One region of the Lysinibacillus sp. YS11 genome, then DNA from elsewhere that is predicted to be linked to it. Evidence: predicted binding sites of a transcription regulator. Region 1 holds the regulator's gene; the other holds the start of a gene.
The links. The regulator NrdR, encoded in region 1, represses ribonucleotide reductase genes. The targets are predictions, from matches to a motif close to AACACNATATATNGTGTT.

Region 1 (16,352 bases):
AAATGAAGCTGAAAAATATGAAAACCAACGCATTAGTGAAGCTGAAGGCGAACGTGATGCTATTATGTCGAAAGCAAAAGGAACTAAAACAGCCCGTATCGAGCAAGCACAAGGGGATGTAGCGGTCTTTAATAAAATGTATGAGCAATACAAGGGTAATCAGCAAATTACACGAGAGCGGTTAATTATAGAGACGCTTGAAAATGTCCTACCGAAAGCACAAATTTACATTATGAATGATGATGGTAGTACGATGAAGTATTTACCACTACAGCAACTACAGCCTCAACAGTCGCAACAGACACAAACAGAGAAAAAAGAGGGGAGCGGTAACTAATGGACCAAAAAAATAATGATCTAGAAAAATTCCTCAATTTCTTATCTGGCAAAAGTAAAAAAGCTGCTCCTTCAGAAGGTGATTCGGGAGACAATGTAGTTAAAATGTCGAAGAAAGGACCGAAGAATCCTAAAAAATATATCTCTCTAGCTGTAACCTTAACGGTCATATTCGCTCTAGTGATTACTTTATTAACGAATATTTATATAGTTAAAGAATCAGAGTATGCTGTTGTTCGGCAGTTTGGAGAGGTTGTTAAGTTTGAGCGTGAACCAGGTTTAAATATGAAAATTCCTTTTATTCAAAGTGTCACAAAGTTACCAAAAAACCAAATGACGTATGAGATTTCGGAAGAAGAAATTAATACAAAGGATAAAAAACGAATTATTATTGATAATTATGCTGTATGGCGTATTACGGATCCTAAGCTCTTGATTTCGAATGCTGGTACGATAGAAAAAGTTGAATCACGTATGGAAGAGTTCATTTATTCTGTTATTCGCTCTGAACTTGGCCGAATTAACTATACGGAGATTATAAATGATGAGGATTCTTCTCGAGGCAGCATAAACGATCAAGTAACTGAACGTGTTAATGAACTTCTTTCCAACGATAACTATGGTATTGAAGTAGTAGATGTACGTATACGTCGCATTGATTTACCGACTGAAAATGAACAATCCGTTTTTACGAATATGATTTCAGATCGTGAATCAATTGCACAAAAGTATCTTTCAGAGGGAGATGCACAGAAACGTCGTATTGAGGCACAAACGGATCAACACGTACAAGAAATGCTTGCTAAAGCAAGTAAAGAAGCTGCTTTAATTCAAGCTGAAGGAGAAGCAGAGGCTGCAAAGATTTACAATAAATCTTTCTCTCAAGATCCTGAATTTTATTCTTTATACCGCACATTAGAATCCTATAAGAAAACGGTTGGGGAAGATACGGTTATTATCTTGCCAGCTACTTCACCATATGCCAACATCTTGTCTGGTTATATTAAATAAACGCAGTTTAAAGTCGTCTCTGTCTTGAAGGAGACGACTTTTTTGTTGTACTAGAATTATAACTATCCATGAAATCGAATTATTATAGTATGAAAATAATAGAAATTTATAAGTTTGTATTCCCGAATCAACTATAATTTGATAGAATGATAATGTTTAAAAAAGAATAGTTGGGGGTAAGGGCTTTGAAATTACAAATTAGCAAATGGCTCCAAAATTTAGGGATTGCTTGTAGTATAGCTTCGATATTAACACTTTTCTACCGTCTATCCGATTTTTCGTGGGTGACGAAAAGTGTTTATCATATACCAGTATTTTTTGTTTGTATCTTTTTAATCAGTATCATTATTGCAGATGATGTAAGAAACCTTTTTAAGAAATTATTTTGGTATGAAAAAAGAAAGGTCAAGCGTCCTATTTGGCAAGTTGGAATTGGCTTAATCTTCTTTTTGGCACAAATTAGTACAGTAATGGTATTTAATCAAGAGCTAACATATCCACAATTAGGCGGCATGCCGTTATTTCTTGTGTTTGCTTTTATGAATGCATTTATATTAACTGTCATCTATGAAGAAGTTTTTTATCGTACTTCAAATCAATAACAACTATTAAGAACTTTCATTTACAGGAGACTTGTCCTTGAATGAAAGTTTTTGCTTTTTAGTAATGGATGTAATACGTCTTATGCCTTGTTAATACGAAAATTATTAACATTTGTCAGTATTGCCCTTATTTAATCTGTAGTACAGTCAAGTTATTGAGAATAGTCAATGACTAAACTTGATAGGCAGATGCATACATACCATATTATATTTTTTAACCTAGTTTTAACCTTTAGTATGTATGATAAGCAAAGATTCATTTTAATAGGAGGTAATAAAGATGAAAAAGGTCGTGTTTGGAAGTGCTTTAGCAGTCGGATTATTATTTAGTGGGGCAGGGCAATCCTCTGCTAATAGCCTAATTCAACCAATTGATATTCAAGGCATGGATCTAGAATCAGCATTACAGGCAGTCCAATCACAGCGAGCACAGCTGTTAGAAAATCAGCTTAAGGATCAACTAGAGGATGTTCAACAACGAAATCAACAGCTAGCTGATTTGAATGCACAGCAAGGTCAAATGGATATGCTCCGTTTACAAAGCATGAATAGTAAACGAAATGAGGCTTTTGATGTAATGACTAATTTTGTAAAAAAAATGCAGGATAGTCGTTCATCTATTATAGGTAATATGCGTTAAGGAGTTAAAATATTTTAAACAAGTCAACCGCTGCGCGCGGTTGGCTTTTTTGAATGAATAGGAATGCTAAAGTAGCGGATAAAGTCTTTAAAGTGGTGGATAAACCATTAAAAATAATGGATAACCTTGAGGATGGACGCCTGCTTTTTTTACTTGAAATGTATTGTTATGATAAAGTAGAAGAAGAAGACAACGCAGGAGGATAAAATCATGACCAAGGAAAAATTACTATTATTGGACGGTAATAGTTTAGCGTATCGCGCGTTTTTTGCGTTGCCATTGCTAACGAATGATAGTGGCATTCATACTAATGCTGTATACGGCTTTACAACAATGCTACAAAGAATATTAGAGGAAGAACAGCCAACCAAAATATTGGTTGCTTTTGATGCTGGGAAAACAACATTCCGCCATGAAACCTTTACAGAATATAAAGGAGGACGTCAAAAGACACCACCAGAATTATCAGAGCAATTTCCTTATTTACGAAAGCTCATTGATGCGTATGGTATTAAGCAATATGAGCAGGAGTTATATGAAGCGGATGATATTATCGGAACGCTTGCTAAAGAGGCTTCGTCGCAGGATATGGATGTTATCATCGTTTCTGGAGACCGTGATTTAACTCAGCTGGCGACAGAGCAAGTAACCGTTTATATAACGAAAAAAGGTATTACGGAAATAGAGAAAAATACACCAGCCTTTATTGCGGAAAAGTATGGGTTAACGCCGCTCCAAATTATTGATATGAAAGGCTTGATGGGGGATTCCTCCGATAATATTCCTGGTGTACCAGGCGTCGGGGAAAAAACGGCTGTAAAATTATTAAAAGAGCATGGCTCCGTTGAAGCACTTTATGAAGCAATGGATACATTGAAAGCTTCTAAAATGAAGGAAAAGCTTGTAGCTAATGAAGAGCAAGCCATCATGAGTAAGAAGCTGGCAACGATTTATACGGATGCTCCAATCACCATTTCACTGGCTGATCTTGCATATAATGGGCCAAAAGAAGATGAATTAATCAATGTGTGGCGTGAGCTTGGCTTTAAATCGCTGCTTGATAAAAGTGACTTTACAGTGCAAGAAGAAGAACAGGCGCCTCTCGATTATGACCTAGTCCAGGAAGTTCGACCTGAGGATTTAAAAGACGTGATGGCCGTGCATGTAGAGCTTGAAAACGAGCACTATCATACTTGTCAGCAGCTGGGAATTGCCTTATCAGATGGCGTAAAGACGCAATATATTCCATTTGATAAAGCAGCAAAATCAGATATTCTCCGTCGTTGGCTAGAAGATGCCACAAAAATAAAATATATATCCGATTCTAAGGCAGCTCAAGCATCATTAAAGCGAGCTGGGATTCAATTAGCTGGCGTTGACTTTGATTTGCTACTTGCCTCTTATATTAATAATCCAGCATTAAGTGGCGATGATATCGCAACACTTGCAAGGGAATTAGGCTACTATGATGTCCAAGCAGATGAAGCGGTATATGGAAAAGGTGCCAAGCGTGCAATTCCTGATTTGGACCAACTTGCACAGCATGTTAGCCGTAAAGCTTTTGCAGTATGGTCATTACAGCCGAAACTGGAAGCCTTATTAAAGGAAAATGAACAATTCGATCTTTATAAAAACCTAGAGCTACCATTGGCAGGAATTTTAGGTGAAATGGAAAGCGAAGGGATTACGGTTAACCGCGCTACGTTAGAGAAAATGGGGCAAGAGCTTAATGATAAACTTGTAGTAATTGAGCAAGAAATTTATGCAGAAGCTGGAGAAACCTTTAATATTAATTCACCAAAACAATTAGGTGTGATTCTATTCGATAAGCTAGGGCTACCTGTGATTAAAAAGACTAAGACAGGCTATTCAACTGCTGCAGATGTCCTAGAAAAATTACAGTCAGAGCATGCTATCATCGAACATATTCTGTTGTATCGCCAACTTGGAAAATTACAATCCACATATATTGAAGGCTTACTAAAGGAGATTCATGTATCAGATAGTAAAGTGCATACGCGCTTCCAGCAAGCTTTAACTGCAACAGGGCGTTTAAGCTCAACAGATCCGAATTTACAAAACATCCCAATTCGTTTGGAGGAGGGCCGCAAAATTCGTCAAGCCTTTGTACCTTCAAAAGATGATTGGATATTATTTTCTGCTGACTATTCGCAAATTGAATTACGTGTTCTTGCGCATATGTCAGAAGATAAAAACCTTGTTGAGGCTTTCCGTGAAGGAATGGACGTTCATACACGTACAGCTATGGATGTATTTCATGTGTCAGAAGATGAGGTTGATAGTAATATGCGTCGCGCAGCGAAAGCTGTTAACTTTGGAATAGTCTACGGTATTAGTGATTATGGTCTATCACAAAACTTAGATATTACGCGTAAGGAAGCAGCTAATTTTATTGAAAAGTATTTCGCAAGTTTCCCTGGTGTAAAACAGTACATGGATGACATTGTACAAAATGCAAAATTTAATGGTTATGTGACAACGATATTAAATAGACGCCGTTATTTACCGGATATAACAAGCTCAAACTTTAATTTAAGAAGCTTTGCTGAGCGTACGGCGATGAATACGCCAATTCAAGGTAGTGCAGCTGATATCATTAAAAAGGCAATGATTGATATGGATGCTCGATTGAAAAAAGAAAAGATGCAGGCAAAACTGCTACTTCAAGTGCACGATGAGCTAATCTTTGAGGCACCAAAGGAAGAGATTGCCTTACTCGAAAAAATTGTACCTGAAGTCATGGAAAACGCTATTGAGCTTGCTGTACCGCTTAAAGTAGATTTTAACCATGGCTCAACTTGGTACGAGGCAAAATAAGGAGGGATTCAAATGCCTGAATTACCAGAGGTAGAGGGTGTCGTCCAGGCATTGAAGCCAACAGTTGAAGGACGTACCATTCAACAGGTTCAGCTTTCTGAACGAGTACATTTCTCTTTTAGTGAGGGTAAACAATGTATTGTCAAACAAGCAGCGCCTGATGCATTTGAAAGTACTTTGTCCCAGATGACCATTACCAAAATTGAACGAAGAGCAAAATATATTTTCTTTCATTTGCTGAAGGATGATGTTCCATATGTTCTTGTTAGTCACTTAGGGATGACAGGTGCTTGGTTTGTTGTGAATTCACCCGAAGAAATCAATGAGGCGAAATTTCAAAAGCATATCCATGCGACATTTGAAATGGCAGATGGGGGATACTTGATATATTCAGATATTCGTCGATTCGGTGAACTTCGTTTTCTGACAAAAATTGAAGATCATGCGCCATTGACAAAAATGGCACCAGAGCCATTTGATAAGCATGCATGTGATTTTTTTATAACAAAATCTAAGCTACCGAAATATGAAAATAAAGCCGTAAAAGAAGTAATTATGGATGGGCAAGTCATTTCGGGCTGTGGCAATATTTATGCAACAGAGGCATTGTTTGCTCAGAAAATTCACCCTGCACGCAAAATGAGCCGCATTAGTGAAAAGCGGAAGCGAGCATTATTTGAGGAGATTGTTGCTGTCCTACGTCAAAGCATTGAAGCGGGTGGTTCAACTATTTCTGATTATCGGAATATTAATGGGGAAGCAGGGAGTATGCAGAATCGATTAAAAATGTATGGGAAAAAGGTATGTCCAGCATGTGAAACGGCAACAAGTCAAATGACAATTGGAGGGCGTACCTCTGTCTATTGCCCAAATTGTCAACATTAAAGGGGATTTAGCAATGATTATCGGACTAACAGGAAGTATTGCAAGTGGAAAAAGTACAGTAGCTAAAATGATGAGCGAACTGGGTTTACCGATTGTTGATGCAGATGTTGTAGCACGAGATGTCGTAGAACCTGGAACTGAGACATTAGCATTGATTGCTGAAAGCTTCGGACAAGCTATCTTGCTTGAGGACGGCAATTTAAATCGAACTATGCTGGGAGATATCATATTTCATGAGCCTGCCAAACGCAAAACGTTAAATGATATCATGCATCCAGCAATCAGAAAAGAAATGTTACGTCAGCGTGATGCTTATTTAGAAGCAGGACATGAACATGTTGTGATGGACATTCCTTTGTTATTTGAGAGTAAGCTTCAACATTTTGTGGAACGTATCATTGTGGTATCGGTCAGTGAAGAAGTTCAGCTTCGACGTTTAATGGAACGAAATAATTTATCTAAAGAAGATGCATTGGCACGTATGCACTCTCAACTGCCGATGTCTGTCAAAGAAAAGGGTGCACATGCGGTCATTTATAATAATGAAAATATAGAAAGTACAGAAGAACAATTAAAAAAAATCCTGCATTATTGGGATGTTATTTCATGAGTTCTTTTATAATGCGTAGCAAGCCGACCTTGCTACGCATTTTTTTATGGGGAAACGCCATAATAAAGAATAATTTTTCAGAAAATAAGAACTTTTATATTCTCAATATATAATGTTCATCTTTTTTAAAATTGTGTTATACTAATCACCATAAAGTATATAATTAATTAATCTGAGTATGTACTCACAGGAGGATATTATAAATGACAGTATCAATTGCTATTAATGGTTTCGGGCGTATCGGACGTATGGTTTTCCGCCAGGCTATCGTACAACAAGATTTAAACATCGTTGCAATTAACGCTAGCTATCCTGCAGAAACGTTAGCACATTTGATTAAGTATGACACAAATCACGGAACATTTGAAGGTACGGTAGAACCAGCAGGCGATGCTTTAGTTGTAAATGGTAAACGAGTTCAAATTATTAGTGAACGTGATCCTTTAAAATTACCTTGGTCTACAATGGGTGTAGATATCGTTATTGAAGCTACAGGAAAATTTAATGAGCGTGATAAAGCAGCGATGCACTTAGCAGCTGGCGCGAAAAAAGTAATTTTAACAGCACCAGGTAAAAACGAGGATGTCACAATTGTTTTAGGTGTAAATGATGACAAATTGGATATTGCGAAACATGATGTTATTTCAAATGCTTCTTGTACAACAAACTGCTTAGCGCCAGTAGCAAAAGTATTGAATGACACGTTTGGTATTGAGAATGGTTTAATGACAACAGTTCATGCTTATACAAATGACCAAAAGAACTTAGACAATCCGCATAAAGATCTACGTCGTGCACGTGGATGCGCCCAATCCATTATCCCAACATCTACAGGTGCAGCGAAAGCATTAAAATTAGTGTTACCTGAATTAGAAGGTAAAATTCATGGTATGGCACTTCGTGTTCCAACACCAAACGTATCTTTAGTTGACCTTGTAGTAGATTTAAATACAGATGTAACAGTTGATGCAGTTAATGCAGCATTTGTAAAAGCGGCAACAGAAGGTCCAATGAAGGGTATCCTTAATTTCTCTGTTGAGCCATTAGTATCTTCTGATTACAATACAACAACTTATTCTTCAACAGTTGATGGACTTTCTACAATGGTGTTAGGCAACCGCAAAGTAAAAGTACTTGCTTGGTATGATAACGAGTGGGGCTACTCTGCACGCGTTGTTGACCTTGTGAAAAAAGTGGCAAATGCTTTAGAAACGGTAAACGCGTAATAATTTCTATAGATAGCACATTGAAATCGAAAAGGTTTCAATGTGCTCTTTTTTTACAGAAACTTTTCTTGTACTTCAGGTGCTTTAGATTTATCATGAGGCCACAAACGTGAATGCACTTTTCTTACATGTAGGAAATTTGTTATAATAGATATATTAAATTGTTGTAAACCAGGAGAGTAAATATATGAGATGTCCATCTTGCCAATTTAACGGAACGCGTGTTGTGGATTCGAGGCCAGTAGATGATAATAAAGAAATTCGTAGACGTCGTGAATGTGAGTCATGTGGCTTCCGTTTTACAACGTTTGAAAAAATTGAAGAGACGCCATTAGTCGTTGTGAAAAAGGAAGGTTCACGAGAAGAGTTTAGCCGTGAGAAGGTACTTCGTGGGCTTATTCGTGCTTGTGAAAAACGTCCAGTGGCACTTGATGTGCTGGAGGAACTTGTTCTGTCCATTGAAAAAGATCTTCGTCGTATTGGAAATTCGGAAGTACGCTCAGAAGATGTTGGCGAAATGGTCATGGACCGCTTAGCCAAAATTGATGAGGTTGCCTATGTGCGTTTTGCGTCGGTCTACCGTCAGTTTAAAGATATCAATGTCTTTATTGAAGAAATAAAGGACATTATTCAACGTCAAACGGAGAAGAAATCATAGCAAACAGAGAGGATGAATGACGTTGATTCATTTATATAAGGAATTGCAGCCTGGCGATCCTTTCGACATTCGTCTACCTCATGCATTTTCTACACAAGAGCGTCAATTAGTTACATTATTTTATCAACCATTAACGGGATCAGAGCCAGTTAGCCTCTATTTAACATTATGGGCAGAAGCAGAGCAAATGCCAAAGCAGCAAATGACACATTATTATTTAATGAATGTGCTAGGGCTACCAATTGGTAAAGTGTTTGAGGCTCGTATTGCTTTAGAAGCTATTGGTTTGCTGCGTACATGGAAAAAAGAAAATGCTGGTGAGCGTAGTTTTTTATATGAGCTACAGCGCCCATTAGATGCAGATAGCTTTATGAAAGACCCGCTGCTGTCGATGTTTTTGTTTAGTAAAATTGGAGAGCAGGCTTATCGCAACTTACGTCAGCGCTTTATGTCACCTGTAAAGGACTCGGCGTTTAAGGATGTATCTCGTGCTTTTATTGATGTCTATAAGCCTGTTCATGCCAATATCCCATCAGATTTACAAGTGGATACGAGTCATAAGGATAAACAACAAAAAGTATATCCTTTTTATTTGGAGCAATTCGATTTTGATTTATTGCAAGCTGGTTTGTCTGAGCAATTGGTACCTTCCAATTTGTTGACATTTGAAGTGCGTGAAGCTATAGCCAAGTTGGCATTTTTATATCATTTAACAGCCCTTGATATGCAAAAAGTAGTCATACTTGCTTTAGATGATGATTTAGGAATTTCTCAGGAACGTTTACGAAAGGCTGCTGCTGATTTTTATAAATTAACCGTATCCAAGGAGCCGCCAAAACTTGCCCGTGTCACCGATCCTCTACCAGTAGCAGAAGCGGGACAAAAAACCAAGGATCAGGAACTTCAACACTATTTAGAAACAACGGCACCTGTCCAAGTTTTAAGAGATATAAATAATGGTAAAGAACCATTACAAACCTCAGTCCAACTTGCAGAAAATTTAATCGTTCAACATGGCATGCCAATTGGAGTGGTTAATGCATTGTTAGAATACGTTATGCTAACAACAGATATGAAGCTCCCTAAAAAATATGTGGAAACGATTGCTGATCATTGGGTACGAAAAAATGTCCAGACCGCTAAGGAAGCAATGGAACTTGCACGTCAAGAGCATGATAAATATACAGCTTGGAAAAACAAGCCGCAAACGTCCAATAAAACGAGTCAACAGACTAAAGGACGTTCAAGATATCAACGTGAAGAAAAAGTGCCTGAATGGTTCTATAAACGAAATGACAATCAAGAGGAATCTACCTCTAGTACTATAGATTTTGAAAAAGAGCGACAAAAAATATTAGAGATGCTAGGAAAAAGCGAATAGTAAAGAAGGTGAGCAGTAATCGAACCTATAAATGGACCACTAAAGCGAGCAATTAATGTACCCTCGTTCCAAGAACGCTATGAAGCCATGCGACGTGAAATTTTAGAGCACCCGCATGTGCAGGAATTTTTAGCGCAGCATGCAGATGAATTAAACTATGACAATGTTGAGCGAAATTTACCTAAACTGCATGAGTTTATTAGTCAATCTACTGAGTGCTGTGGGTGTGATAATACCGAACATTGTACAAACTATTTAAAAGGATTCATCCCGACATTAAGGGTTGTTCGGAATTCTATTGAAATGGACTATGTGCGCTGTGAGCAAAAGATTAGGGAAGAAGAACGCCGAGATGTTGCGAATATGATTGCAAGTATGCATATGCCAAAAGATGTGCTACAAGCAACAATTCATGATTTAAGTATTGATGATGAATCACGTGTGGCGATTGCACAAAAAGCAGCTCAATTTGTTAAAATAACAAAAGAAACTGGTCAATTACCTGCAAAAGGTTTTTACCTATATGGTAAATTTGGTGTAGGGAAATCCTTTGTACTTGGTGCATTGGCCAATGAATTAGCATCTATTAAAATCCGCTCTGTGGTAGTTTTCGTTCCAGAATTTTTACGAGAAATGAAAAATGCCATTGGCGATAATACATTGAATGAGAAAATAGATTATATTAAAAAGGCTCCTGTCTTAATGCTAGATGATTTAGGTGCGGAGACAATGACTTCCTGGACACGTGATGAAATATTGGGGACTATTTTCCATTATCGGATGGCAGAGCAATTACCAACTTTTATTACGTCTAATTTTAACTATGAAGAATTAGAGCATCACTTAGCTCAGTCACAAAAAGGTGATATTGAGGTTGTCAAAGCGGGACGAATTATGGAGCGAATTAAAGCCCTAACAGTGCCGATCGAAATGCGAGGCAAAAATCGTCGGATGTAACATTGATAGTTGCATTTTTCGACAATCGAGCGTATACTGACTCATATACTTAATATCAATATGCATTGATGAGGACATGGATTTTGTGTATCAGCTTTTAGAGAGGGAAGTCATCGGCTGAAAACTTCCTAGTATGGGCACATTATTTACTACCTACTGAGCAGCGAAAGGGATAATCTTTCGCCGGTCCCTAGCCCGTTAGCTAGCCTTGAGCTTCGTCTGACTTTATGTAAGTCGGAAGGAAGAAGGGTGGAACCACGAGCATACGCTTCGTCCCTTTTGTGAGGGACGGAGCTTTTTTATTTTTTTCAGATTTCATTGAAATAGTGGTGGCTCCGCTCATATAGGGAGATAAGTCGCTCGCGAAAGTGGTAAATTCGCTCATAGAGAGTAAGAAACCGCTCAGAAACAAGAAGATGCCGCTCCGATTGAACAGAGAAATGCTTAAAAAAGCAATGACTCCGCTCAAACCAAGCCGTAGAGTCACACAAACATTGCTCCAGCCAATCATCAAGCATTATGTATTTATCAAAAACAAAGGAGTGCAAAGGATATGTCAGAAATGATTAAATTAACTTTCCCAGATGGCGCTGTAAAGGAATTTGCAAAAGGCACATCAACTGATGACGTAGCATTATCTATTAGCCCTGGCTTACGGAAAAAAGCGTATGCAGGTAAAATTAATGGTGTGTTAGTGGATTTAAAAACACCAATTGAAGAGGATGCAACAATTGCAATCATTACACAAGATGATGAGGCAGCACTTGAAATTTTACGTCACTCAACTGCCCATTTAACAGCGCAAGCTATTAAACGTCTATTCCCAGATGTAAAGCTTGGTATTGGTCCAGTAATTGAAGGTGGTTTCTACTATGATATCGACTCACCAACACCAATCACTGCTGAAGATCTACCAGCCATTGAAAAAGAAATGAAGAAAATTATTGCTGAAAACCTTGAGGTAGAACGCAAAAATGTAAGCCGTGCAGAAGCACAAGCCCTTTATGAAGAAATTGGCGATGAGTATAAATTAGAATTACTTGAAGCCATTCCTGCTGATGAGCAAGTATCTATTTATTATCAAGGCGAGTTTTTTGATCTTTGCCGTGGTATCCACGTACCATCTACGGGTAAACTTCGTGAATTCAAGCTTTTATCATTAGCGGGTGCTTACTGGAGAGGGAACTCTGATAACAAAATGTTACAACGTATTTATGGTACAGCGTTCTTCAAAAAAGAGGAATTAAAACACCACCTTCAAATGCTAGAAGAAGCAAAAGAACGTGATCACCGTAAAATCGGAAAAGAATTAGAACTGTTTACAACTTCCCAAAAAGTTGGCCAAGGTTTACCACTTTGGTTACCAAATGGTGCAACAATTCGTCGTGTTATTGAACGTTATATTGTCGATAAAGAATTATCACTTGGCTATAAGCATGTTTATACACCAGTATTAGGTTCTAAGGAGCTTTATCAAACTTCTGGTCACTGGGATCATTATCAAGATTCAATTTTCCCACCAATGGAAATGGATAATGAAACATTAATTATGCGTCCAATGAACTGTCCTCACCATATGATGGTGTACAAAAACAGCATGCATTCATATCGTAACCTACCATTGCGTATTGCAGAGCTTGGCACAATGCACCGTTACGAAATGTCAGGGGCTGTTTCAGGCTTACAACGTGTTCGTGGGATGACATTAAATGATGCCCATATTTTTGTTCGCCCAGATCAAATTAAAGCGGAATTCCAAAAAGTAGTACAGTTAATTTTAGAGGTTTATAAAGATTTCGACCTTAATGATTACTCATTCCGTTTATCTTATCGCGACCCAGCAGATACTGAGAAATACTTCGATGATGATGCAATGTGGGAAAAAGCACAAAGTATGCTAAAAGAAGCAATGGATGAACTTGGCTTAGACTACTTTGAAGCGGAAGGTGAGGCTGCATTCTATGGTCCTAAACTGGACGTTCAAGTAAAAACAGCGATTGGGAAAGAAGAGACTTTATCTACAGTTCAATTAGACTTCTTATTACCAGAACGCTTCGACCTAACTTATGTTGGGGAAGATGGTAAGCCTCATCGTCCAGTTGTTATCCACCGTGGTGTTGTATCAACAATGGAACGTTTTGTTGCCTTCTTAATTGAAGAATACAAAGGAGCATTCCCAACTTGGTTAGCACCAGTACAAGTTGAAGTTATTCCAGTATCGAATGAAGCTCACTTCGACTATGCAAAGCAAATTGAAGAGCAACTTACAGCGGCTGGTTTACGTGTCGAAATGGATGATCGTGAAGAGAAATTAGGCTATAAAATCCGTGAAGCACAAATGAAAAAGATTCCTTATATGCTTGTTATCGGGGATAAAGAGGTAGAGGCAAATGGCGTAAATGTGCGACGTTATGGCTCGAAAGATTCCGAAACAATTAGCTTTGAGGATTTCCTAGCAGCTATTAAAGCAGAAATTACAAAATAAGCTTCAACGAGAAACCCTTGCTTGCCAAAGTGAGGGTTTCTGTATAAAATAAATCTTGCATTTGTATAGAATAGCTTCATTTTGGTTATGTTAGCACTGATAAGGAAATAAATATTTGACAGCTTATCATATACATGCTAATATAATTAAGGTTAATGAATACAAAGTTTGTGGTTGAAGTAGAGGCTGCCCGCTTCTCACCTGATACAACGCTTTAAAGGCTGTGAACAGGTATGACACGTTGAATTGTTTTGCGTAGACTTGCGCATGCACATATAGCGGGCGGACATCTTCAAAAATGTCCGTCCTTTTTTTATGGACATGACGAGAGGATGTACCGTTCAACCGGGCAAGGCTTTGCCCAAACCATGTATTCGCGACAACTACTTGGAGGTGGATTACTATTAGCAAAGACATGTATGTAAACGAAGGCATTCGCGCACGTGAACTTCGATTAATCGATCACAATGGTGACCAGCTTGGTGTAAAGACACGTAATGAAGCGCTAGAAATCGCCGCTCGTGTAAACTTGGATCTTGTCCTTGTGGCCCCTCAAGCCAAGCCGCCAGTCGCTCGTATCATGGACTATGGTAAATTTAAGTTTGAACAGCAAAAGAAAGACCGTGAAATTCGTAAAAATCAAAAGGTCATCGTAATGAAAGAGGTTCGTTTGAGCCCAACAATCGATGAGCATGATTTCCAAACGAAGTTACGTAATGCGATTAAATTCCTTGAAAAAGGCGATAAAGTAAAATGTAGCCTACGTTTCAAAGGTCGTGCGATCACACATAAAGAGATTGGTCAACGTGTGTTAGATCGTTTTGCTGAAGCTTGTGCTGAAGTATCAACGGTAGAACAAAAACCGAAGATGGAAGGCCGAAGCATGTTCTTAGTTCTTCAACCAAAGAACGAGAAATAATATTAGACGAACAGTTTAGGAGGAATTCGACATGCCAAAAATGAAAACTCACCGTGGAGCTGCGAAACGTTTCAAAAAAACGGGTTCAGGTAAATTAAAATACGACCGTGCTTATGGAAGCCACTTATTCGCAAACAAATCTACGAAACAAAAACGTCACCTACGTAAAGCGAACATCGTATCATCTGGTGACTTCAAACGCATCAAATCTTTACTTGTTTACATGAAATAATTGACTACAAAAAAATACTAACATTCATTTTTTAATGAAAAGCAGGAGGTAATTCATATGCCACGCGTAAAAGGCGGAACAGTGACGCGCAAACGTCGTAAAAAAGTATTGAAATTAGCTAAAGGTTACTATGGTTCAAAACATACATTATACAAAGTTGCTAACCAAGCAGTAATGAAATCAGGTCAATATGCATACCGTGACCGTCGTCAGAAAAAACGTGATTTCCGTAAATTATGGATCACTCGTATCAACGCAGCTGCTCGTATGAACGGTCTTTCTTATAGCCGTTTAATGCACGGTTTAAAAGTTGCAGGTATCGAAGTTAACCGTAAAATGTTAGCTGACCTTGCAGTAACTGATGCTACAGCATTCACTCAATTAGCAGACGCTGCTAAAAAAGCAGTAGCTAAATAATAGCTGACAACATTCACTATTATTTCTGCACCGAAAGCGTAGCGACAGGTGCAAAAGAGGAATTTTCTGCACCGAAAGCGTAGCGACAGGTGCAAAATATCATAAGTGCAATAAAAAGACTGATGGGTTTTTCCATCAGTCTTTTTTGTGTTAGATTAATAGTATCACGGTTTTAAAGGAGTAAGAAATGGGACAAGCATTATTAGCTTATATGAGCATTGTATCAATTGTATTGCTCATATTAATGGGGATGGATAAATCACGCGCAAAGAATCATGAATGGCGTATAGCAGAGCGTACATTATTTACACTAGCCATAGCAGGAGGGGCAGCTGGAGGTGTATTGGGTATGTATTTATTCCGCCACAAAACACGTCATAATCGTTTTGCATTTGGTTTTCCCCTACTTGCAGCCATACAAATTTTTATCATTGTGCAGCTTTGGACATAAATGAGAATAATTAAAACACATCCTCATGATGAGGATGTGTTTCGCATAAGCTGTTCAATGGGCTGCTTCCAATTGATTTTGGCGCTTGGATAGTTCAATAATATTTCTTGCTGCAAATATTCAAAGTCGCTTTTGCTGAAGCCTTGTAATGTGGCAGCATCACGCGCACCGACGAAAATGGTTACAACCTCAAATGCATCCTCTGTTGTGCCTAGGTATTTTTCACCTTCAAAAAGAGCACCTTTATAGGAAATAAAGAAATTTTTTCGGACATTTTTAACGTCATCATAGAAATAATACTGGCCTTTTTCATAGGCTTCATCAAGTTTGCGTTTAGGATCGGTTATATAACGAATCGCTTTGTAAAATACATAGATAATAAGCGCTATTACAGCAAGTCGAATTAGTAACGGCAACATGTTTAAATTTCCCCCTTGAAGAAAGGTTATTCTTTCCTATACGGTTAGAAGGGTCAAATAGTTTCACTTTTTATAAAAAATTTTTTAGAAATTTAGGAGAAAAAAATGAATTTACAACAATTGTTTACCATGCAAAAAGAGCTTGATGATTTTATCGAGCAAACACAAAATATTCAGCAAGATGTGTTTCAGGAAAAGGGCTTAGCCTTACTAGTGGAACTAGCTGAGCTTGCTAATGAAACACGTTGCTTTAAATTTTGGAGCACAAAGGGACCATCAGCACGT
Region 2 (16,352 bases), 480 kb from region 1:
TCATAGGCAAATTCTTTCGGCAGATATAAGTTCCATATTTCTTTTACTAATTCCATTCAGCTTCATTTTTACACAACTCACTGAACGTATTTTTGATATGGAGTATTTCATTTCTCGATTGCGTTATTATTTTAATTTCTCATTTGGCTTTACGATATGGCTGTTAATCGGTTTATATTTATTTGCAGATTTATCAGTTTCGCGCATGACAGAGATTTTCTTTTTTGCCTTTCTATCGTTAATGGCGTTGTTCTATATTAAAGAGCGGATTGATTATCGTAAGCGGAAAATTTTATTTTCTACAAAAGGCGACTACATCCACCGCTTGTATACGACCGTTGAGAGTATTGGTAGAGTGGTGAAGATTGAGGACTTATTGGAGAAATTTGTACAAGAGGTTGTGGTTCAGCTTGAAATGGAAAGTGTGTATGTGCTCACTTACGATTTTCAAACACATCAAGTTACCTTAACAAATAAATCCAAAGAATACACGCAGCATCAAATAGATGAGGTACTAGTCGAACGATTAGGCTTGGGAGATATTAAAAAGACAGATCATTTCTATATCGCCTTTATTCATCAGGATGTGAACTATAAACGAATCCTTGTTGTGGATCATAATAAAACGATTTATCTCAAGGACGAGGAGCTGCTATGGCTAGAATTATTGCTGCTCTATTTAAATAATTTTATCGAAAACACAAAAATGGTTGAGGAACTTTTAAATCAGTTAAAGCATATGAAAGAAGCTGATAATCGACAGCTACCATGGCTCAATAAATTACTCTGGCTAAGGTTCGAGGAAGAAAAATATCAGTTAGCACAGGAACTTCATGATACGATTTTACAAGAACAACTGCACATTGCAAGGGAAATGGATGTCCTCATGCATACAAAAGAAAAAGAGGAGATCCCATCTAAACTTATAAAGCTTCATGAACATATGATTATCTCTCTGAATGATTTGAGGGGTTACTGCGAAAACTTAAAGCCACCTCTATTAGATACATTGGGCTTAAATGCAGCCCTTGAAAAATTAATACAGAAAATTCATAAACGGGCTAATTTTGTTTTGATATATACGATTGACCGCCTCTATTTAGAGGATGAGCGTTTAAATTTAATGATTTATCGACTGTTCCAAGAATTATTAAACAATGCGTTAAAACATTCCTATGCTAATACAGTTGAAATCCATTTACTGGGCACCGAAGAGGGATTCCAAATTTTGTATAGCGATGATGGTGTTGGTTGTAATATAGATGATATTTTACTTGCCGATTCTATGGGCATACAAGGAATGCAGGAGCGCGTTCAAGCTTTTAATGGGAAATTCGCATTAGATAGCAAAGTAGGAGAAGGGATGACGATTCGTATCCAAGTAAGTGAAACCCAACATACGAATCCCTATACCTATAAGACCCTGACCCGACCAACTTATATGATACGAGGATAACCAGATGAAGCGGAAGCATAAGTGCATATATTTTTTTAACACCTTTTAATCTCTTCGTAGAGGCTACGAATGTGGGTTAGAAGGCTTTTGTTTGAAAAGTATTTATTTATAATCAAAAATGATAAAACGTTATCAAAAAAATATTATTTGGTAAATAGTAAATCAGGAAAAAATACACTTTTTAGAGTATTTACCTAATATTCAAGGAAATTATGGCCATATGACCGATATAATTCAGGAGAAGGATTGAGGAGGTCAATAGATTTGAATAAAAAATTATTTTTAACAGCAGCAGCTATTCCTGTTGCACTTATCGTTCCCACTGTAGCAGGTGCGGCCGAAACAGTTTCAGTCACTGGAGAAAATATTGTCAATGCAACATTAAAAGTAGAAAAATTACCAAATGATACAATCGTCAATGCCTATCAATGGTATTATCTAGAGGAAATTACTGGTGAAGAGGGTTCAACAAATAAGCCCATCTCTGGAGCAACATCTATTTCCTTAAAAGTGCCCGTTGAAGCAGCTGGAAAAAGCATTTTTGTGGAAGCAACTACGACAGACGGTAAAAAATTTAAAAGTGCACCGCGCACTATTCAGCCATTAGAGCTCGATATCACCATTCCAACGTTAGAAGGTCAATCCGCTGGTTTTGTAGCACCGGGAGAAACAGTGAAAGTGGCTGGTATTACTGTAACTGATAAGAATGGTGCAAAATTGCAAAGTGATCAAATTACATATAGTTATCAATGGTTTTATAAATTAGGCGATAACTCCTTTACTATCATAGAGGGAGCTGCAGGTAGTACATATACGATTCCGAAGGATGCCATTGAAAAGGATATTAAAAATATTGCTGTTACTGTCAAAGCAAAAGTGGGTCTTTCTTTTGCGGAATCTAAACTATCTGATACCATCACAGTCTCTAAACAACCCACTGATACTTTAACGAAAGAGATTAAAGCTTTACTGGTCAATGATAATAAATACAATGTATCAAGCTTAGCAGAATTTAGTGCTAAAGTTGCGGAACTAGAAAAAAACTATCAATCCTTATCAGCGGCAGCTAAAGGTAATGTGTCTAATTATGATGTCTTAAAGCGAGCACTTGCTGATGTTGAATTAATAACTAAGTTAAATGAAAAATGGAGCAAAATAGAGACTAGTAATGAAAAAGAAATAAAGGAACTAGAAGAGGCTTATAATAAGCTAGATCTGTTACAGCGTAGCTTAGATGTAGATGAGACCCTATATACGAGCATTAAAAAACTATTAAACGAGCCAAATGATCTTGAAGAGATAAAAGAGGTCAGAAAACTCAATCAAGCTATTATTAATTTATTATCTTATGAGAATTCACTTGTGAAATATGTAGCTTCGGATGTTGATTCCTTACAAGCGAGCGTGAAGACAATCGAAGCGGATATTGAGAAATTATCACAAAGCTACCGAGCCGCTGTTCAAAACCAAGCAATTTTGTCTGAGGCTAAATCGGATATTAAAAAGGTCGAGCAATTCATTAAATCATTTGATAAATTAGCTACAAATAGTACGCCTAATAAACAAGTGACGACTGCTAAATCAATCCGTACAGCCTATGAAAAATTAACGTATAAACAATTAAAATTAGTGCCAGATGTGTATGTGCAGCGTTTGACTACAGCAGAACGTGCAGAAGAAAGCCAAATTATAAATTTAAATAATGTTATAGATAGCTATATTAGCGATGATGTTTATCCGTTCAATCCGTCTGCTGGTTCATGGCAAAGTCATGTCAATAATGTGAATCAAATGATCAAGGAATATAAGAGCTTAACAAAAGCCTCCGCAGCACAAATTAATGGCTACGATAGTCTTGTTACCTTACAGAAAGATTTAAAAGCAGCTGAAAAAGTAATTAAAGATATGGATGCCTATCAAAAATTATCTGCAACAACTGGTGTAACGGAAAGTAAACTTAATTCAAGCTATACAAGTACTTTAAAAGCTTATAATAATCTTACAAATTTACAGCAATCACTTGTATATAATGCTGAAGAATTTTTACTAAACACGCCAAAGATTTCAGTTGATGGCAATGGTAAAGTGCCTACTGATAAAGCAGCAGCAGAGGCGTTAAAGGCGGATATTGCCAAATTTGCGGATGTTACGAAATATTCATTCAATCAATTAGAAACCGCTGTTAATACAGCTTCTGATTCCTATAAAAAATTGTCTTCAGCTGCAAGAAAATACGTGACAAATTATTATTTATTAACAGCAGCAAATAAGGATATTACAGGAGTAAAATCATTCTATAAAAAAATACAGACTGCTAGAGAAGAAACAGATGCTGCGAAAAAGGCTAAAAAAATTGAAACAGTGCAAAAAGCTTATGCGAAATTACCTGCGAATCAGCAGTATTTAGCAAAAGAACAATATGAAGCTTTATTAAAAAATCAAAATATAGATGAAAATGCATCGAAAATTACACAGCTAAATAATGATATTGCCACAATTGTTTCCAATAATCTCTATGTCGTAACGATTGAACGTATTAAAAATCTTTCTACACAATATAGTAGCCTTAGTTCAAGTGAGAAAAAACTGATTACGAACTATGATATTTTAAAAACTGCGCTTGCAGACGTGAAAAAAGTGGAAAGCTTTATGAAGACCTATGAGAAATCCTTTGCTTCAAATCCAAGCACTGTGATCAAGGCATATGAAAAGCTTACATCTAAACAAGTGAGCCTGATTGATGCAGGAACTAGACAATTGATCATTGATAAGCAAAAAGGACAACAGCAAACGAATGAAAATTCATTGTCATTAATTGAATCCATCAATTCACTTCTTGTAAAAGGTGAATATATCGATGGTTTACAGGAGAAAGTAAGTGAAATCCGTAAAGCCTATGATGCTCTGAGTGATGCTGATAAGAAGGTTGTTAAAAATTATTCGAAGCTCACGCAAGCAGAGGGTGATTTGAAGAAGGTTGAAGAGGTGCATGCTATATACGAACCAGCAGGGAGCAGTAATGATGCTGCACGTAAAGCATGGCAAACAGCCTATGGAAAGCTCTCTAAAAGATTAGAGTTACTCTATACAAACATGTATCCAACCGAGCAATAATTATTACTTCCAGATGGCCTCGAATAGTTTTCGAGGCTTTTCTTTATACATAAGATTTGTCTAGTAATTTGATTGTCCGCTATACTATGTACAACAAAGGAATAAATTTTTTACATAAAGATTGTAGTTTCACAAAGAAGGTAGGAACAAAAGATGTATAAAATAGGTGTTGTTGGTCCCATTCAATCCGTTGAAAGAATTATTGCCTTAGCACGAGAAATCGAACAGGATATGGAATTTATTCCGTATATATATGAAGTGGCGACGGAAACAAAGCATCTTGTGGAGACACATAATCAGGCTGTCGATTTCTGGTTGTTTTCTGGTTACATCCCTTATAAGCTTGCCAGTCAAACGAATGTATCCAAAGATAAATTGACCCATATTATTTTTTCCGAAGCGGCTATTTATCGGGGTTTTTTAGAGCAATCCTATCAGCAAAAAAAGTTTATAGAAAATGTTAGTATCGATATTATTCCTTCGCCTTCTCAAATGGCTTCAGAAAGTCTTGCAGAGATTCAGCATAATGTCCATCATATGTATTTAAAGGAATTTGATGTCGCTATTGATCCACAAGAGCTATTTGATTTCCATTATAGTCTTTGGCAGGCGAGCAAAATTGATTTTGCGATTACTTGTTATCCCTCTGTTGATGAAGAGCTGAAGAAACGAGGCGTTCCATCTTATTGGGTTTCCCCGACAAAAACAGAAATTTATCATACAGTTCAGCTTTTTACAGAGAAGATCAAAACGTCCTACTATAAAGAGACACAAATTGGTGCAGTCATGCTTGAAATTAAGGACTTTGATTCATTAAAAGAGCGCATGAAGCAAGGCTATCGTATTCAATATTTAGAATTGCGTACGAAGGAAAATCTACTACAGCTCTGTGAACAGATTGATGGCTCTCTTATTGAAGAGGGGAATGGTAAATATACGATCTTTAGTACAAGAGGTGCGATTGAAGGGCAAATACGATTTTTACAGGAAAAAATGTATCAGTTGTCGATTGAAATGGAGACGAAGGTGACAGCAGGCATTGGCTTTGCTCAAACAGTGTTCAATGCTGAGTTACATGCTCACCGAGGACTAAGACAGACGAAGGAAAACGAGGCTATTGACATCGTGATGATACAGGATGATGGCACCATTATTGAATCGGTAGGGAATGTAGAAGAGCTATCCTATTCCTACCGAGCAGAAGACCCTTATATTTTAGAAAAACTAAAAAAGGGAATATTAGTATTAAAACCTATATGAAAATCCATGCACTTGTACAAAAAATGCATTGGAAGCATTTTACCACAAAGGATTTGGCGTCACAACTGCAAATGAGCGAGAGAAATGCCCAACGAATCGTAGCAGATTTATGTAATGTAGATTTAGCGAGAATTTGTGGGGAAGAATTACAGCATACTCGAGGCAGACCTATTAAAATGTATCAACTTGTCTAAAAACAAAAATGTCCCAAACCAATATATGGTGTGGGACATTTTTTTATGCTTTTTGAAGCCTTAAATACTGATAAATTAATGAATTTAGCGGTTATTTAGGTAAATAATATGGATTTACGAAGACGATTATCTATTAAAAATTTTCAAAAAAATATTGTCTTTTTATTGAACTTTGATTATTATACGAATATATAACGAAAATGTCGGTATATAAAAGGGGATTTACGGACAAGGGGGCAAGCATATTCAAGAATAGTCGTGGCAATAAAGAGAGGATTTCTATATATGGGAGGGATATGAATGACAACAAATGAAATAACGAAGAAATCTAGAAATGTCATCCTTGCACTTTTATTTTTAGGTTGGTCTTTAGGGAATTTAGATCGCTATATTATGAACTACGCAGTAGTTTCGATTACAGGGGATTTGCACCTGGATGCATCTTCAACGGGTATTATTTTAAGCGCTTTCTTTTTAGGCTATGCCATAATGCAAATACCAGGTGGCTGGCTTGCCGATAAGTTTGGCGCAAAACGAGTTTTATTAATGGCTGTTATCACGTGGTCTATTTTTACTGGCCTAACAGCTATTGCTTGGTCTTTAACAGCGATGATTGTGATTCGTTTTTTATTTGGCATTGGTGAGGGTGGTTTTCAGCCATCAAGCTCTAAAATTATTGCTACGATTTTCCCAAAAGAGGAAAGAGGTAGAGCGATGTCCATCATGCTTACTTCTGGTGGCATTGTTTCACTCATCGTCCCTTTGCTAGCTGCTTATTTATTAGGTACGATTGGCTGGCGCATGATGTTTATCATCATTGGGGCAATTGGGGCAATAATTGCCTTTTTATATTGGAAATACATTCAACTCCCGCAAGATGAGGCAGCTACTGCTGGAACAGAAAATACTACGAACAAAGTGAATTTTAAAGAGTTATTGAAAACACCCCTAATGTGGAATTTAATCATTGCTTATTTTTGTATTTATGCAGTGAACTGGGGATTAGTTTCTTGGATTCCAACATATCTTCAAAAAATCGAGGCTTGGATTTAATGTCCATTGGTTGGGCGCAAACAATACCTGCCATTACAACGATAATTGGTGTATATGGTAGTGGCTATATCATTGATAAGCTACCAAAAGGTATGGAGAAAGTGTTAGGCTCCATCTCCTGCGCAGTCATTGGTCTTTTATTGTATTTAATGTTTACTGCCAAAACAGTGACGTTATTTATTGGTTACCAAACAGTCGTTTCGATATTTATTGCGTTTGTCATTACATTACTACCTGTTATTGTACTCAAGAAATTACCTTCTTCTATTACAGGTTCTGCAATGGGAATTGCCAATACAGGGGGACAATTAGCAGGGTTTGTTACACCGATGGCAATTGGATTTATGGTGGATGCCTTTAATGGCTCCTTTGATGCAGCCTTTTGGATGTTAATTGGCTTTGCGCTTATCTGTATTGTGTCGCTTGTCACACTAAACGACCAAAAAGGAACATTGTTAAAAGCATAATGAAATTGGAGGGACAAATATGAGTTATCATGAGAAAATTTCAACGTTAATTGAAGCAAAACAGCAAGCTACAGTAGCATTAAGCGATGCGATTTGGGCTGTGCCCGAGCTTCATTTTCAAGAAAAGAAATCGATGGAATATATGAAACAGGCACTAGAAAAAGAGGGTTTTCAAACAGAAGTCGGTGTTGCGGGTCTTGACACAGCGCTTGTTGGAACTTATGGTTCTGGCAAGCCTGTAATTGCCTTTTTAGGTGAATATGATGCGCTTCCAGGCTTGAGTCAAAAAGGTGGGGCGACACAACATGAGCCTCTTGTGGATGGTGGAAGCGGACATGGCTGTGGTCATAACTTATTAGGTACTGGCGCATTCGCAGCTGCTGTTGCTGTAAAGGATTATTTAGAGCAAAATCATCAGTCAGCAACAATCCGTTTTTACGGTTGCCCTGCAGAGGAGAATGGATCTGGTAAAGCTTATATGGCAAAGGCTGGCCTTTTTGATGATGTTGATATCGCGATCTCTTGGCATCCAGGTACGTTTTCGACTGTGATGACGTGTAGTTCTCTAGCAAACTATGCCGCAACGTTTAAGTTTACGGGCAAAAGTGCTCATGCCGCAGCTGCACCACATCTTGGACGAAGTGCTTTAGATGCTGTTGAGCTTATGAATGTTGGGGTAAACTACTTACGAGAACACATCATTCCAGAAGCACGTGTGCATTATGCCATTACTAATTCTGGCGGAACTTCGCCAAATGTAGTTCAACCATATGCAGAGGTAACGTATCTAGTTAGGGCACCTAAAAAGCAGCAAGTACAGGAAATTTATCAACGCGTTGAGAACATTGCAAAGGGTGCCACAATGATGACAGGGACGTCAGTGGACATCGAGTTTGAAGGTGCTGCTTCGAATCTTATTACAAATAAAACACTTTATGATGTGATGTATCAACAAATACTTGAAATTGGTATGCCAGACTATACAATAGAGGATGAACAGTATGCGCAGGCTATTTTCAATACGTTTACACCAGAAGTACAAGCAGCTTCATTAGTAGGCTTACGTAAAGAAGATGCCAAGCTATTACAAGGAAAAGTGATTGCTGATCATGTTCCAGGCATGCTACCTGAATTTATTATGGGTGGCTCTACAGATGTTGGAGATGTTAGCTGGAACGTACCAACCGTACAGTGTACAACTGTATGCATGGCATTAGGGACACCATTACATACATGGCAGGTAGTGTCTCAGGGAGTGACCCCAATAGCGCATAAAGGAATGCTACAGGCTGCTAAAATTATGGCTTGTACAGCCTTAGCGTTGCTGGATAATCCTCTATACATTGAAAAAGCGAAAAAGGAATGGCAAGAACGTCTAGATGGTGAAACATATCAATCTTTAATTCCAGAGGGAACACAGCCACCTAAGCGCTAACAGGATAGAGTCTTCATAGGAGAACTATGAAGGCTCTGTTTTTGCCTCATTTTGAAAGGAGAACGCGACATGTCAACACAACCCAATCATCAGCATCATCTTCTAGCACAGTGGGTATCACAGTATCGTGCAGCTACCAAAGAAGGGCAATGTGCTAATTATATCCCTGCTTTAGCCAAAAAAGATCCTAATCAATTAGCTGTGGCGATTGTTGGGACTGAAGGCCACGAAATCAAAGCGGGAGATACCGAAGAACTATTTACCCTTCAAAGCGTTTCCAAGGTTATTACCTTTATTTTAGCCTGTATGGATCGAGGCTTACCATATGTTTTAGAAAGAGTAGATGTTGAACCAACAGGAGATACCTTTAACTCAATTATTCGCTTAGAAAGTCATCAGCCAGGTAAACCCTTTAACCCGATGATTAATGCTGGGGCTATTACGGTATCCTCCATGTTGGCTGGTCATTCTCCACAAGAGAAGGTCACAAAGATTCTACAATTTTTAGAACAAATCATAGGCAAGCAATTGAGTATCAATGAAGAAGTATTCCAGTCAGAGTGGCAAACGGCTAATCGTAATCGAGCATTGGCCTACTACTTAATGGATTCAGGGTTTTTAGATTGTCCAGTAGAGGCGGCGCTTGAGGTTTATTTGAAGCAATGTGCAATTGAAGTCAATGTATCAGATTTAGCCATGATTGGCCTAGTTATTGCGAATGATGGCTATCACCCACTGTTAAAGAAACAGCTATTCCCAAAACAAGTGGCAAAATTAGCGAAGGCTTTGATGGTAACGTGTGGTATGTACAATGCCTCAGGGAAGTTTGCAGCATTTATTGGTCTCCCTGCCAAAAGTGGTGTATCAGGTGCGATTCTTGCGGCTGTTCCAGGACATGCAGGCCTACACTCGCCGTTTCCTACTGGCTGTGGTATCGGAATTTACGGCCCAGCGATTGATTCAATAGGAAACAGTGTTGCAGGTGTACAGTTGCTGAAACAGCTAGCAACAGAATGGGATATGACTATTTTTTAATAAGTGAAGATGATTTCAGCGCTTAGTCTGAAGTCATCTTTTTTTCATTTTATAAATAATAAATAAAACGATAAACCAAATTGGTGTTAACAGCAGTGCTGTACGCGTAGCCTCAGAAATAAACATCACTATTAATAAAAAGGCGAAAAACGCAAGCACAACGTAGTTGATAAAAGGTGTCAGTGGTGCTTTGAAGATTGAAGCTTCATGTAAAGCACGTTTTTTTCGTTTGTAGATAATGTGCGAAATGATGATAATGCTCCACACCCATATAAAACAAATTGCACTAATCGTCGTCACAACACTAAAGGCGTTCTCTGGCATCAACTTACTTAACAGAGCACCAGCTGATACAACAATAGTAGAAATAACGAGTGCATTACTTGGTACACTGTTTTTGTTGAGTTTGGCGAATGCTGGAGATGCCTGTTTATTGTTACCAAGATTATAGAGCATCCGACTTGTGGAGAATAACCCACTGTTACCTGCTGAAGCCGCTGAAGTAAGCACAACAAAATTTATAATACCAGCAGCAATCGGTATACCTGCTAATGTAAACACTTGGACAAAGGGGCTGCTTGAAGCAGACATCTCATACCATGGGTTAATACATAAAATGACAAATAATGCCCCTACATAGAAAAGTAAAATGCGAAATGGAATTTTATTAATGGCAGAAGGAATATTTTTTTGAGGATCTGCTGTTTCAGCTGCTGAAACCCCCACTAATTCCACACCAACAAATGCAAAGACAACCATTTGGAAGGCCATTAAAAAGCCGTATATTCCATTTGGGAACATGCCTCCATGTGCCCACAGGTTTTCAACAGATACTGTTCCTGAGCTAGTTTGGAAGCCAGTTACTAGCATAATAAGACCAATAATAATAAGTGCTACAATTGTAATAACTTTAATAATAGCGAACCAAAATTCTAGCTCACCAAAAAGCTTAACAGTTAATAGATTTAGTAGTAATAACAATACGAGGCAACCAATGGCTGGCACCCATTGTGGGATATCAAACCAATATTGTGTATAAACCCCCACCGCAATAATGTCTGCCATCGCAGTCATAATCCAACAGAACCAGTATGTCCAACCTGTGATATAACCTGCCCAAGGCCCTATGTATTCGGATGCGAAATCCGTAAATGAAGTGTAGCCTGCATTGGATAGTAACAATTCACCTAAGGCACGCATCACAAAAAATAGCGCTGTCCCTACAATTAAGTAGGCTAGGATGATCGAAGGCCCTGCTAAGGCAATAGCTTTTCCAGAGCCTAAAAATAAACCAGTCCCAATTGTTCCACCAATGGCAATAAGCTGTACATGGCGATTTTTTAAATCTCGTTTTAATTGTTGCTGTTCCACGTTAATCCCCTCAAAGATGCATAAAAAACTATGACTGGAAAAATAAAAAGAGACTAGTTGTGACACTAGTCTCGGAAAAACGTCAGAATAACAAATACCATTTATTCGCAGATGTCTACATGAAATAGTGTAGCATCGCTTATAAAAGCTGTATTACTCCTCTGTCCTTTTGCCTGAGATAGTGAACCCTTCGGCGACGCAATGTGCGCTCTCTCCAGAACTGCTCCTGCTATAGTTTGATCCATAGCATTCATAGCTTATTAACTTGATAATCAATTATTATTGTAAGATATTATACATCCTAACAGTGCTTCTAAAATTATTCAACAATAAATTTTAACTATTTTCAGAAAAATAGAAGAATAGGGTTCGTAACTGGCATATCTCTAACGAAAAATAGTATTTTTGGTCATACAAAGTGTTTCGTGAAGGAGTTTTTAAATATGAGGTGGTTTATTGGAAGATTGCTTAACGTAGCTTTCGAAGTGCTCAAACATAAGTGAAAACCGCTCCAAAAAGACACCAAAGCGCTCATTTTTATGAGGACCCGAACTCGTTCAAAGTAGATTTTGTATCAAATAAGGGGACTATAATGCGTTTTGTTGCTTTACTTTTTTATTTTGATGACATGAAGCTTGTACAGCATCTTTTGAAATAGATATAATATAGTAGAAACTCTGAATTTTTTAAAAAAGAAGTCGTCTCATAGTACTTTGAGACGACTTTTTTTGATGAGAGCATTAATATTTTTTTGCTTTTATTTTACCTGTCCAAGTTTTGAAACCACCTTGAAGTTGGTAAATTTGGTTATACCCACGTTTTTTAAGAAATAGTGCAGCACGTGAGCTACGGCCTGTATTTTGACAGTATAGATATACTGGTAAATCTGGGCGGATTTCTTTATAACGTTGACGTAGTGTTGTCGAAGGCACATTTCGTGCACCAAGAATGTGACCAGCATCAAATTCTTTTTGCTCACGAACATCGATCAGCTGGGCTTTACGATAGCCTTCTATGAATTGCTCTTGTGTTAGGTTGGTTACGGCTTTTTTGAGTCGTAGTGCATTAATTCCGATATATGCAATTGTGACTACTAAAACGACACCGATTGTGATAAGTATGTCCAAGATTTTCTTACCCCTTTCTATCTTCTCTATTATTATAAAAGATGCGCTAGCGATAGTCCAATGAGTTTGATAAAATTAACTAGGTTGTAGCGAATTCGCTTTTTTCGTTACACAAGCAATCGTTCGCAATTTGAACTGTAGTATAATATTCGTTAAAGTTGACCCACAGGTGGGGCCTGATGGATCATTTTATATTTGTAGGAGATGAGCATATGACAACTTGGTATTTTTTAAATTCAGGGAAATGTAGTCCTTCTTTTAATATGGCACTAGATGAAGCCTTACTTGATTGGCATAGTGAGGGGTTAATTCCACCAGTAATTCGTTTCTACGAGTGGGAGCCTGCGACATTATCCATTGGTTATTTTCAACAAGCTAAGAGAGATATTAATTTAGATGCTGTGCGTGAACAAGGCTTAGGTTTTGTACGTCGACCAACTGGTGGACGAGCTGTCCTACATGAACATGAGCTAACTTATAGTGTCATTGTGACGGAAAGCTATCCGAATATGCCAGAATCTGTGACAGAGGCATATCGTGTGTTAAGTGAGGGAATTTTGCAAGGTTTCCATAACCTAGGTATGGATGCCTATTTTAGTGTACCTGATACAGAGGAGAAAAGAGCGGACCTGAAGAGTCCAAAAAGTGCTGTTTGCTTTGATGCACCAAGTTGGTATGAACTTGTCGTAGAAGGGAAAAAAATAGCTGGAAGTGCTCAAACACGTCAAAAGGGTGTCATTTTACAGCATGGCGCCATTTTATTAGATTTGGATCAAGAGAAATTATTATCCGTATTTAATTTCTCCAGTGAAGAAGCGAAGAATCGTATGCGTAGAAAGCTACCAGAAAAGGCTGTTGCCATCAACAGTCTTGTAAAAGAGCCAGTGACAGTTGAACAATGTGTGACAGCTTTTAGAGATGGCTTTGCAAAATCGTTGCAAATTGAATTAAAACCATTTACACTTTCTGAGGAGCAATTAGAATATGTCCAAGCTTTAGAAGAAAAAAAATATGCTTCAGATGAGTGGAACTTTAAAAAGTAAAAAATGGTATGAAAAAAATATTTTTTAACGTTCAATCCTAGTCATAACAAGTAGTTCTGAATCTATTAAAAAAAGCAAGAGTTGAATTAAAAAACTATATATAGTATCTTTTTTAAAGACATATACACAATATGTAGTGTTTAACGACACAAGATATTGTGTATTTATTTTGTAATGAAGAAAACAAGGGAGGCTAAACGATGGTACTCACAAATCATCAACCCGAAGTAAACAATCAATTTGAACAGTTAAACAAAGATATTGAACAATTCCCGCAGGTACACCCCGTAACATCTGATATGCATATTACACACAAAGGTGTATCAAGACTTGTCATGATCGATCGCTATTCGTTTAAAGACACAGAAAAGAAAACATTGAAAGCCGGCGACTTTGTTGTATTAACGGTAAAAGCTGATCCGAAATTTCCTGCACGTGGTTTAGGGACAATTCAAAAATTGGACATGTCTACAAAAACAGCAGAGATTTTGATTGAAGAGGATTATCGTAGCGCATTAGACGATCCGCAAGAGCAAGAAACGGGTGTGATTACGCGTTCAATTGACGTGTTAGAAAAGCCTCTTGAGATATTTTATGAACAAATTGCAAAACGAAATGCAACGGGCCTTGCCGCTGTTGAAAAAACACCAGAAAAACGTCAAGAATGGTTTGAAAAATTTTATGAGCAATTAGTATCCTTGAAATTCATTCCAGCTGGACGAGTGATTTATGGAGCTGGTTCTGAAACAGATGTAACTTTCTTTAACTGTTACGTGATGCCATTTGTCGCTGACTCTCGTGAAGGTATCAGTGATCATCGTAAGCAAGTAATGGAGATTATGAGCCGTGGTGGCGGTGTAGGAACAAATGGTTCAACATTACGTCCACGCAACACATTAGCTCGTGGTGTAAACGGTAAATCATCTGGTTCTGTTTCCTGGTTAGATGACATTGCTAAATTGACACATCTTGTGGAGCAAGGTGGATCACGTCGTGGCGCACAAATGATTATGCTAGCAGATTGGCATCCAGATATTGTGGAGTTTATTATTTCCAAAATGCAAAATCCACGTATTCTGCGTTACCTGATCGAAAATACAACGGATGAAACAATCATCCGTCTAGCCAAAGAAAAATTAAACTTCAAGCCACTTTCTATGCAAGAAGAAGCGATGTATCAAGGCATCGTGAATTATAAAAACATTGAAGGCTTAGGTGGATTTGATACAGCTATCATTCGTGAGGCTGAAAATAAATTACGTGATGGTGGCACGTACACTGTTCATAACCCAGAGTTTTTAACAGGTGCCAACATTTCTGTGACATTAACAAAAGAATTTATGGAAGCAGTTGAAAAAGATGCTGACTTCGAGCTTCGTTTCCCAGCTGTTGAAGAATATACAAAGGAAGAAATGAGCGTTTACAACACGAAATGGCATGAAGTTGGTGATGTTCGTGAATGGGAGAAAATGGGCTATAAAGTCCGCACATACCGTACAATTAAAGCAAAAGAGTTATGGAATTTAATTAATGTATGTGCAACATACTCGGCAGAGCCAGGTATTTTCTTCATTGACAACGCCAATGACATGACAAATGCAAAGGCATACGGTCAAAGTGTTGTAGCGACGAACCCATGTGGCGAGCAACCACTTGCACCATACTCTGTGTGTAACTTAGCTGCTGTGAATTTAGCACAGTTTGCGAATAAAGAAAATCAATCAGTTGATTACGAAGCACTACGTGAAACAGTTCGTGTTGGTGTTCGTATGCAGGATAATGTGATTGATGCGACACCTTACTTCTTAGAAGAAAACCGTGTACAAGCTCTTGGTGAACGTCGTGTTGGATTAGGCGTTATGGGCTTAGCCGATTTGCTGATTTACTGTGAAAAAGAATACGGTTCAGAAGCAGGTAATGCGTTAGTCGATGAAATCTTTAAAACAATCGCTGAAACTGCGTATGAGGCGTCTACAGAGCTTGCGAAAGAGCGTGGTAGCTTCCCATTCTTAGTAGGTGCTACAGACGAAGAAACAGCTCGTTTACGTAAAGCCTTTACAGAGACAGGCTTTATGCGAAAAATGCCTGCTCATATCAAAGAGCAAATCTTAGCGACTGGAATCCGTAACTCACATTTATTAACGGTTGCACCAACAGGGTCAACAGGAACAATGGTAGGGGTAGCAACAGGTCTTGAGCCATACTTCTCCTTCACGTACTATCGTTCTGGTCGTCTAGGTAAATTCATTGAAGTAAAAGCTGAAATTGTCCAAGAATATCTGAACCATCATCCAGAAGTAAATGAGCAAGAGCTTCCAGAATGGTTCGTTACAGCAATGGAGCTAAAACCAGAAGCGCATGCGGATGTGCAATGTATTATTCAAAAATGGATCGATTCATCTATTTCTAAAACTGTAAACGCACCAAAAGGCTATACAGTACAGCAAGTTGAAAAAGTGTACGAGCGACTATATAAAGGTGGCGCTAAAGGTGGTACGGTCTATGTTGACGGTAGCCGTGATTCACAAGTACTTACACTAAAAGCAGAAGAAAATGATATGGATCAACTTTCATTTGAAGAGGAATTGGTTGAAGAACATACAAAACGTCCAGTCGTATTAGTAGATACGATTCAAGCGTTAGAGTCAACAACTGTTATTGGCTCAGACGTTGGGAATACATGCCCAGTATGCCGTAAAGGCACAGTCGAAGAAATGGGCGGCTGTAATACATGTACAAACTGTGGCGCACAGTTGAAATGCGGTCTGTAATTAATATTTTAAATTAATTTGTTGTG

Region 2: a site for NrdR is predicted at 13,679-13,696, ahead of LBYS11_RS14370 (vitamin B12-dependent ribonucleotide reductase). Genes of this name have one in related genera too.

What each region holds. Positions count from the first base shown of each region.
Region 1 covers NZ_CP026007.1:3,366,372-3,382,723, reverse strand. Annotated here, with positions in the region: gene hflK (FtsH protease activity modulator HflK) at 1-337, shown strand, start outside; gene hflC (protease modulator HflC) at 337-1,347, shown strand; gene LBYS11_RS16925 (hypothetical protein) at 1,533-1,949, shown strand; gene LBYS11_RS16920 (hypothetical protein) at 2,230-2,589, shown strand; gene LBYS11_RS23150 (hypothetical protein) at 2,643-2,795, shown strand; gene polA (DNA polymerase I) at 2,800-5,427, shown strand; gene mutM (bifunctional DNA-formamidopyrimidine glycosylase/DNA-(apurinic or apyrimidinic site) lyase) at 5,440-6,312, shown strand; gene coaE (dephospho-CoA kinase) at 6,326-6,922, shown strand; gene LBYS11_RS16900 (glyceraldehyde-3-phosphate dehydrogenase) at 7,126-8,148, shown strand; gene nrdR (transcriptional regulator NrdR) at 8,336-8,806, shown strand; gene LBYS11_RS16890 (replication initiation and membrane attachment family protein) at 8,823-10,187, shown strand; gene dnaI (primosomal protein DnaI) at 10,215-11,144, shown strand; gene thrS (threonine--tRNA ligase) at 11,698-13,629, shown strand; ribosomal protein L20 leader region at 13,801-13,949, shown strand; gene infC (translation initiation factor IF-3) at 14,045-14,548, shown strand; gene rpmI (50S ribosomal protein L35) at 14,580-14,780, shown strand; gene rplT (50S ribosomal protein L20) at 14,838-15,197, shown strand; gene LBYS11_RS16855 (DUF1294 domain-containing protein) at 15,385-15,648, shown strand; gene LBYS11_RS16850 (hypothetical protein) at 15,672-16,067, opposite strand; gene LBYS11_RS16845 (dUTP diphosphatase) at 16,173-16,352, shown strand, end outside.
Region 2 covers NZ_CP026007.1:2,890,943-2,907,294, reverse strand. Annotated here, with positions in the region: gene LBYS11_RS14415 (sensor histidine kinase) at 1-1,456, shown strand, start outside; gene LBYS11_RS14410 (hypothetical protein) at 1,721-4,570, shown strand; gene LBYS11_RS14405 (hypothetical protein) at 4,724-5,830, shown strand; gene LBYS11_RS23745 (hypothetical protein) at 5,827-6,024, shown strand; partial or broken gene LBYS11_RS14400 (MFS transporter) at 6,325-7,544, shown strand; gene LBYS11_RS14395 (M20 family metallopeptidase) at 7,564-8,979, shown strand; gene LBYS11_RS14390 (glutaminase) at 9,049-10,014, shown strand; gene LBYS11_RS14385 (amino acid permease) at 10,048-11,385, opposite strand; glycine riboswitch at 11,537-11,613, opposite strand; gene LBYS11_RS14380 (rhodanese-like domain-containing protein) at 12,126-12,512, opposite strand; gene LBYS11_RS14375 (lipoate--protein ligase family protein) at 12,776-13,555, shown strand; gene LBYS11_RS14370 (vitamin B12-dependent ribonucleotide reductase) at 13,756-16,326, shown strand.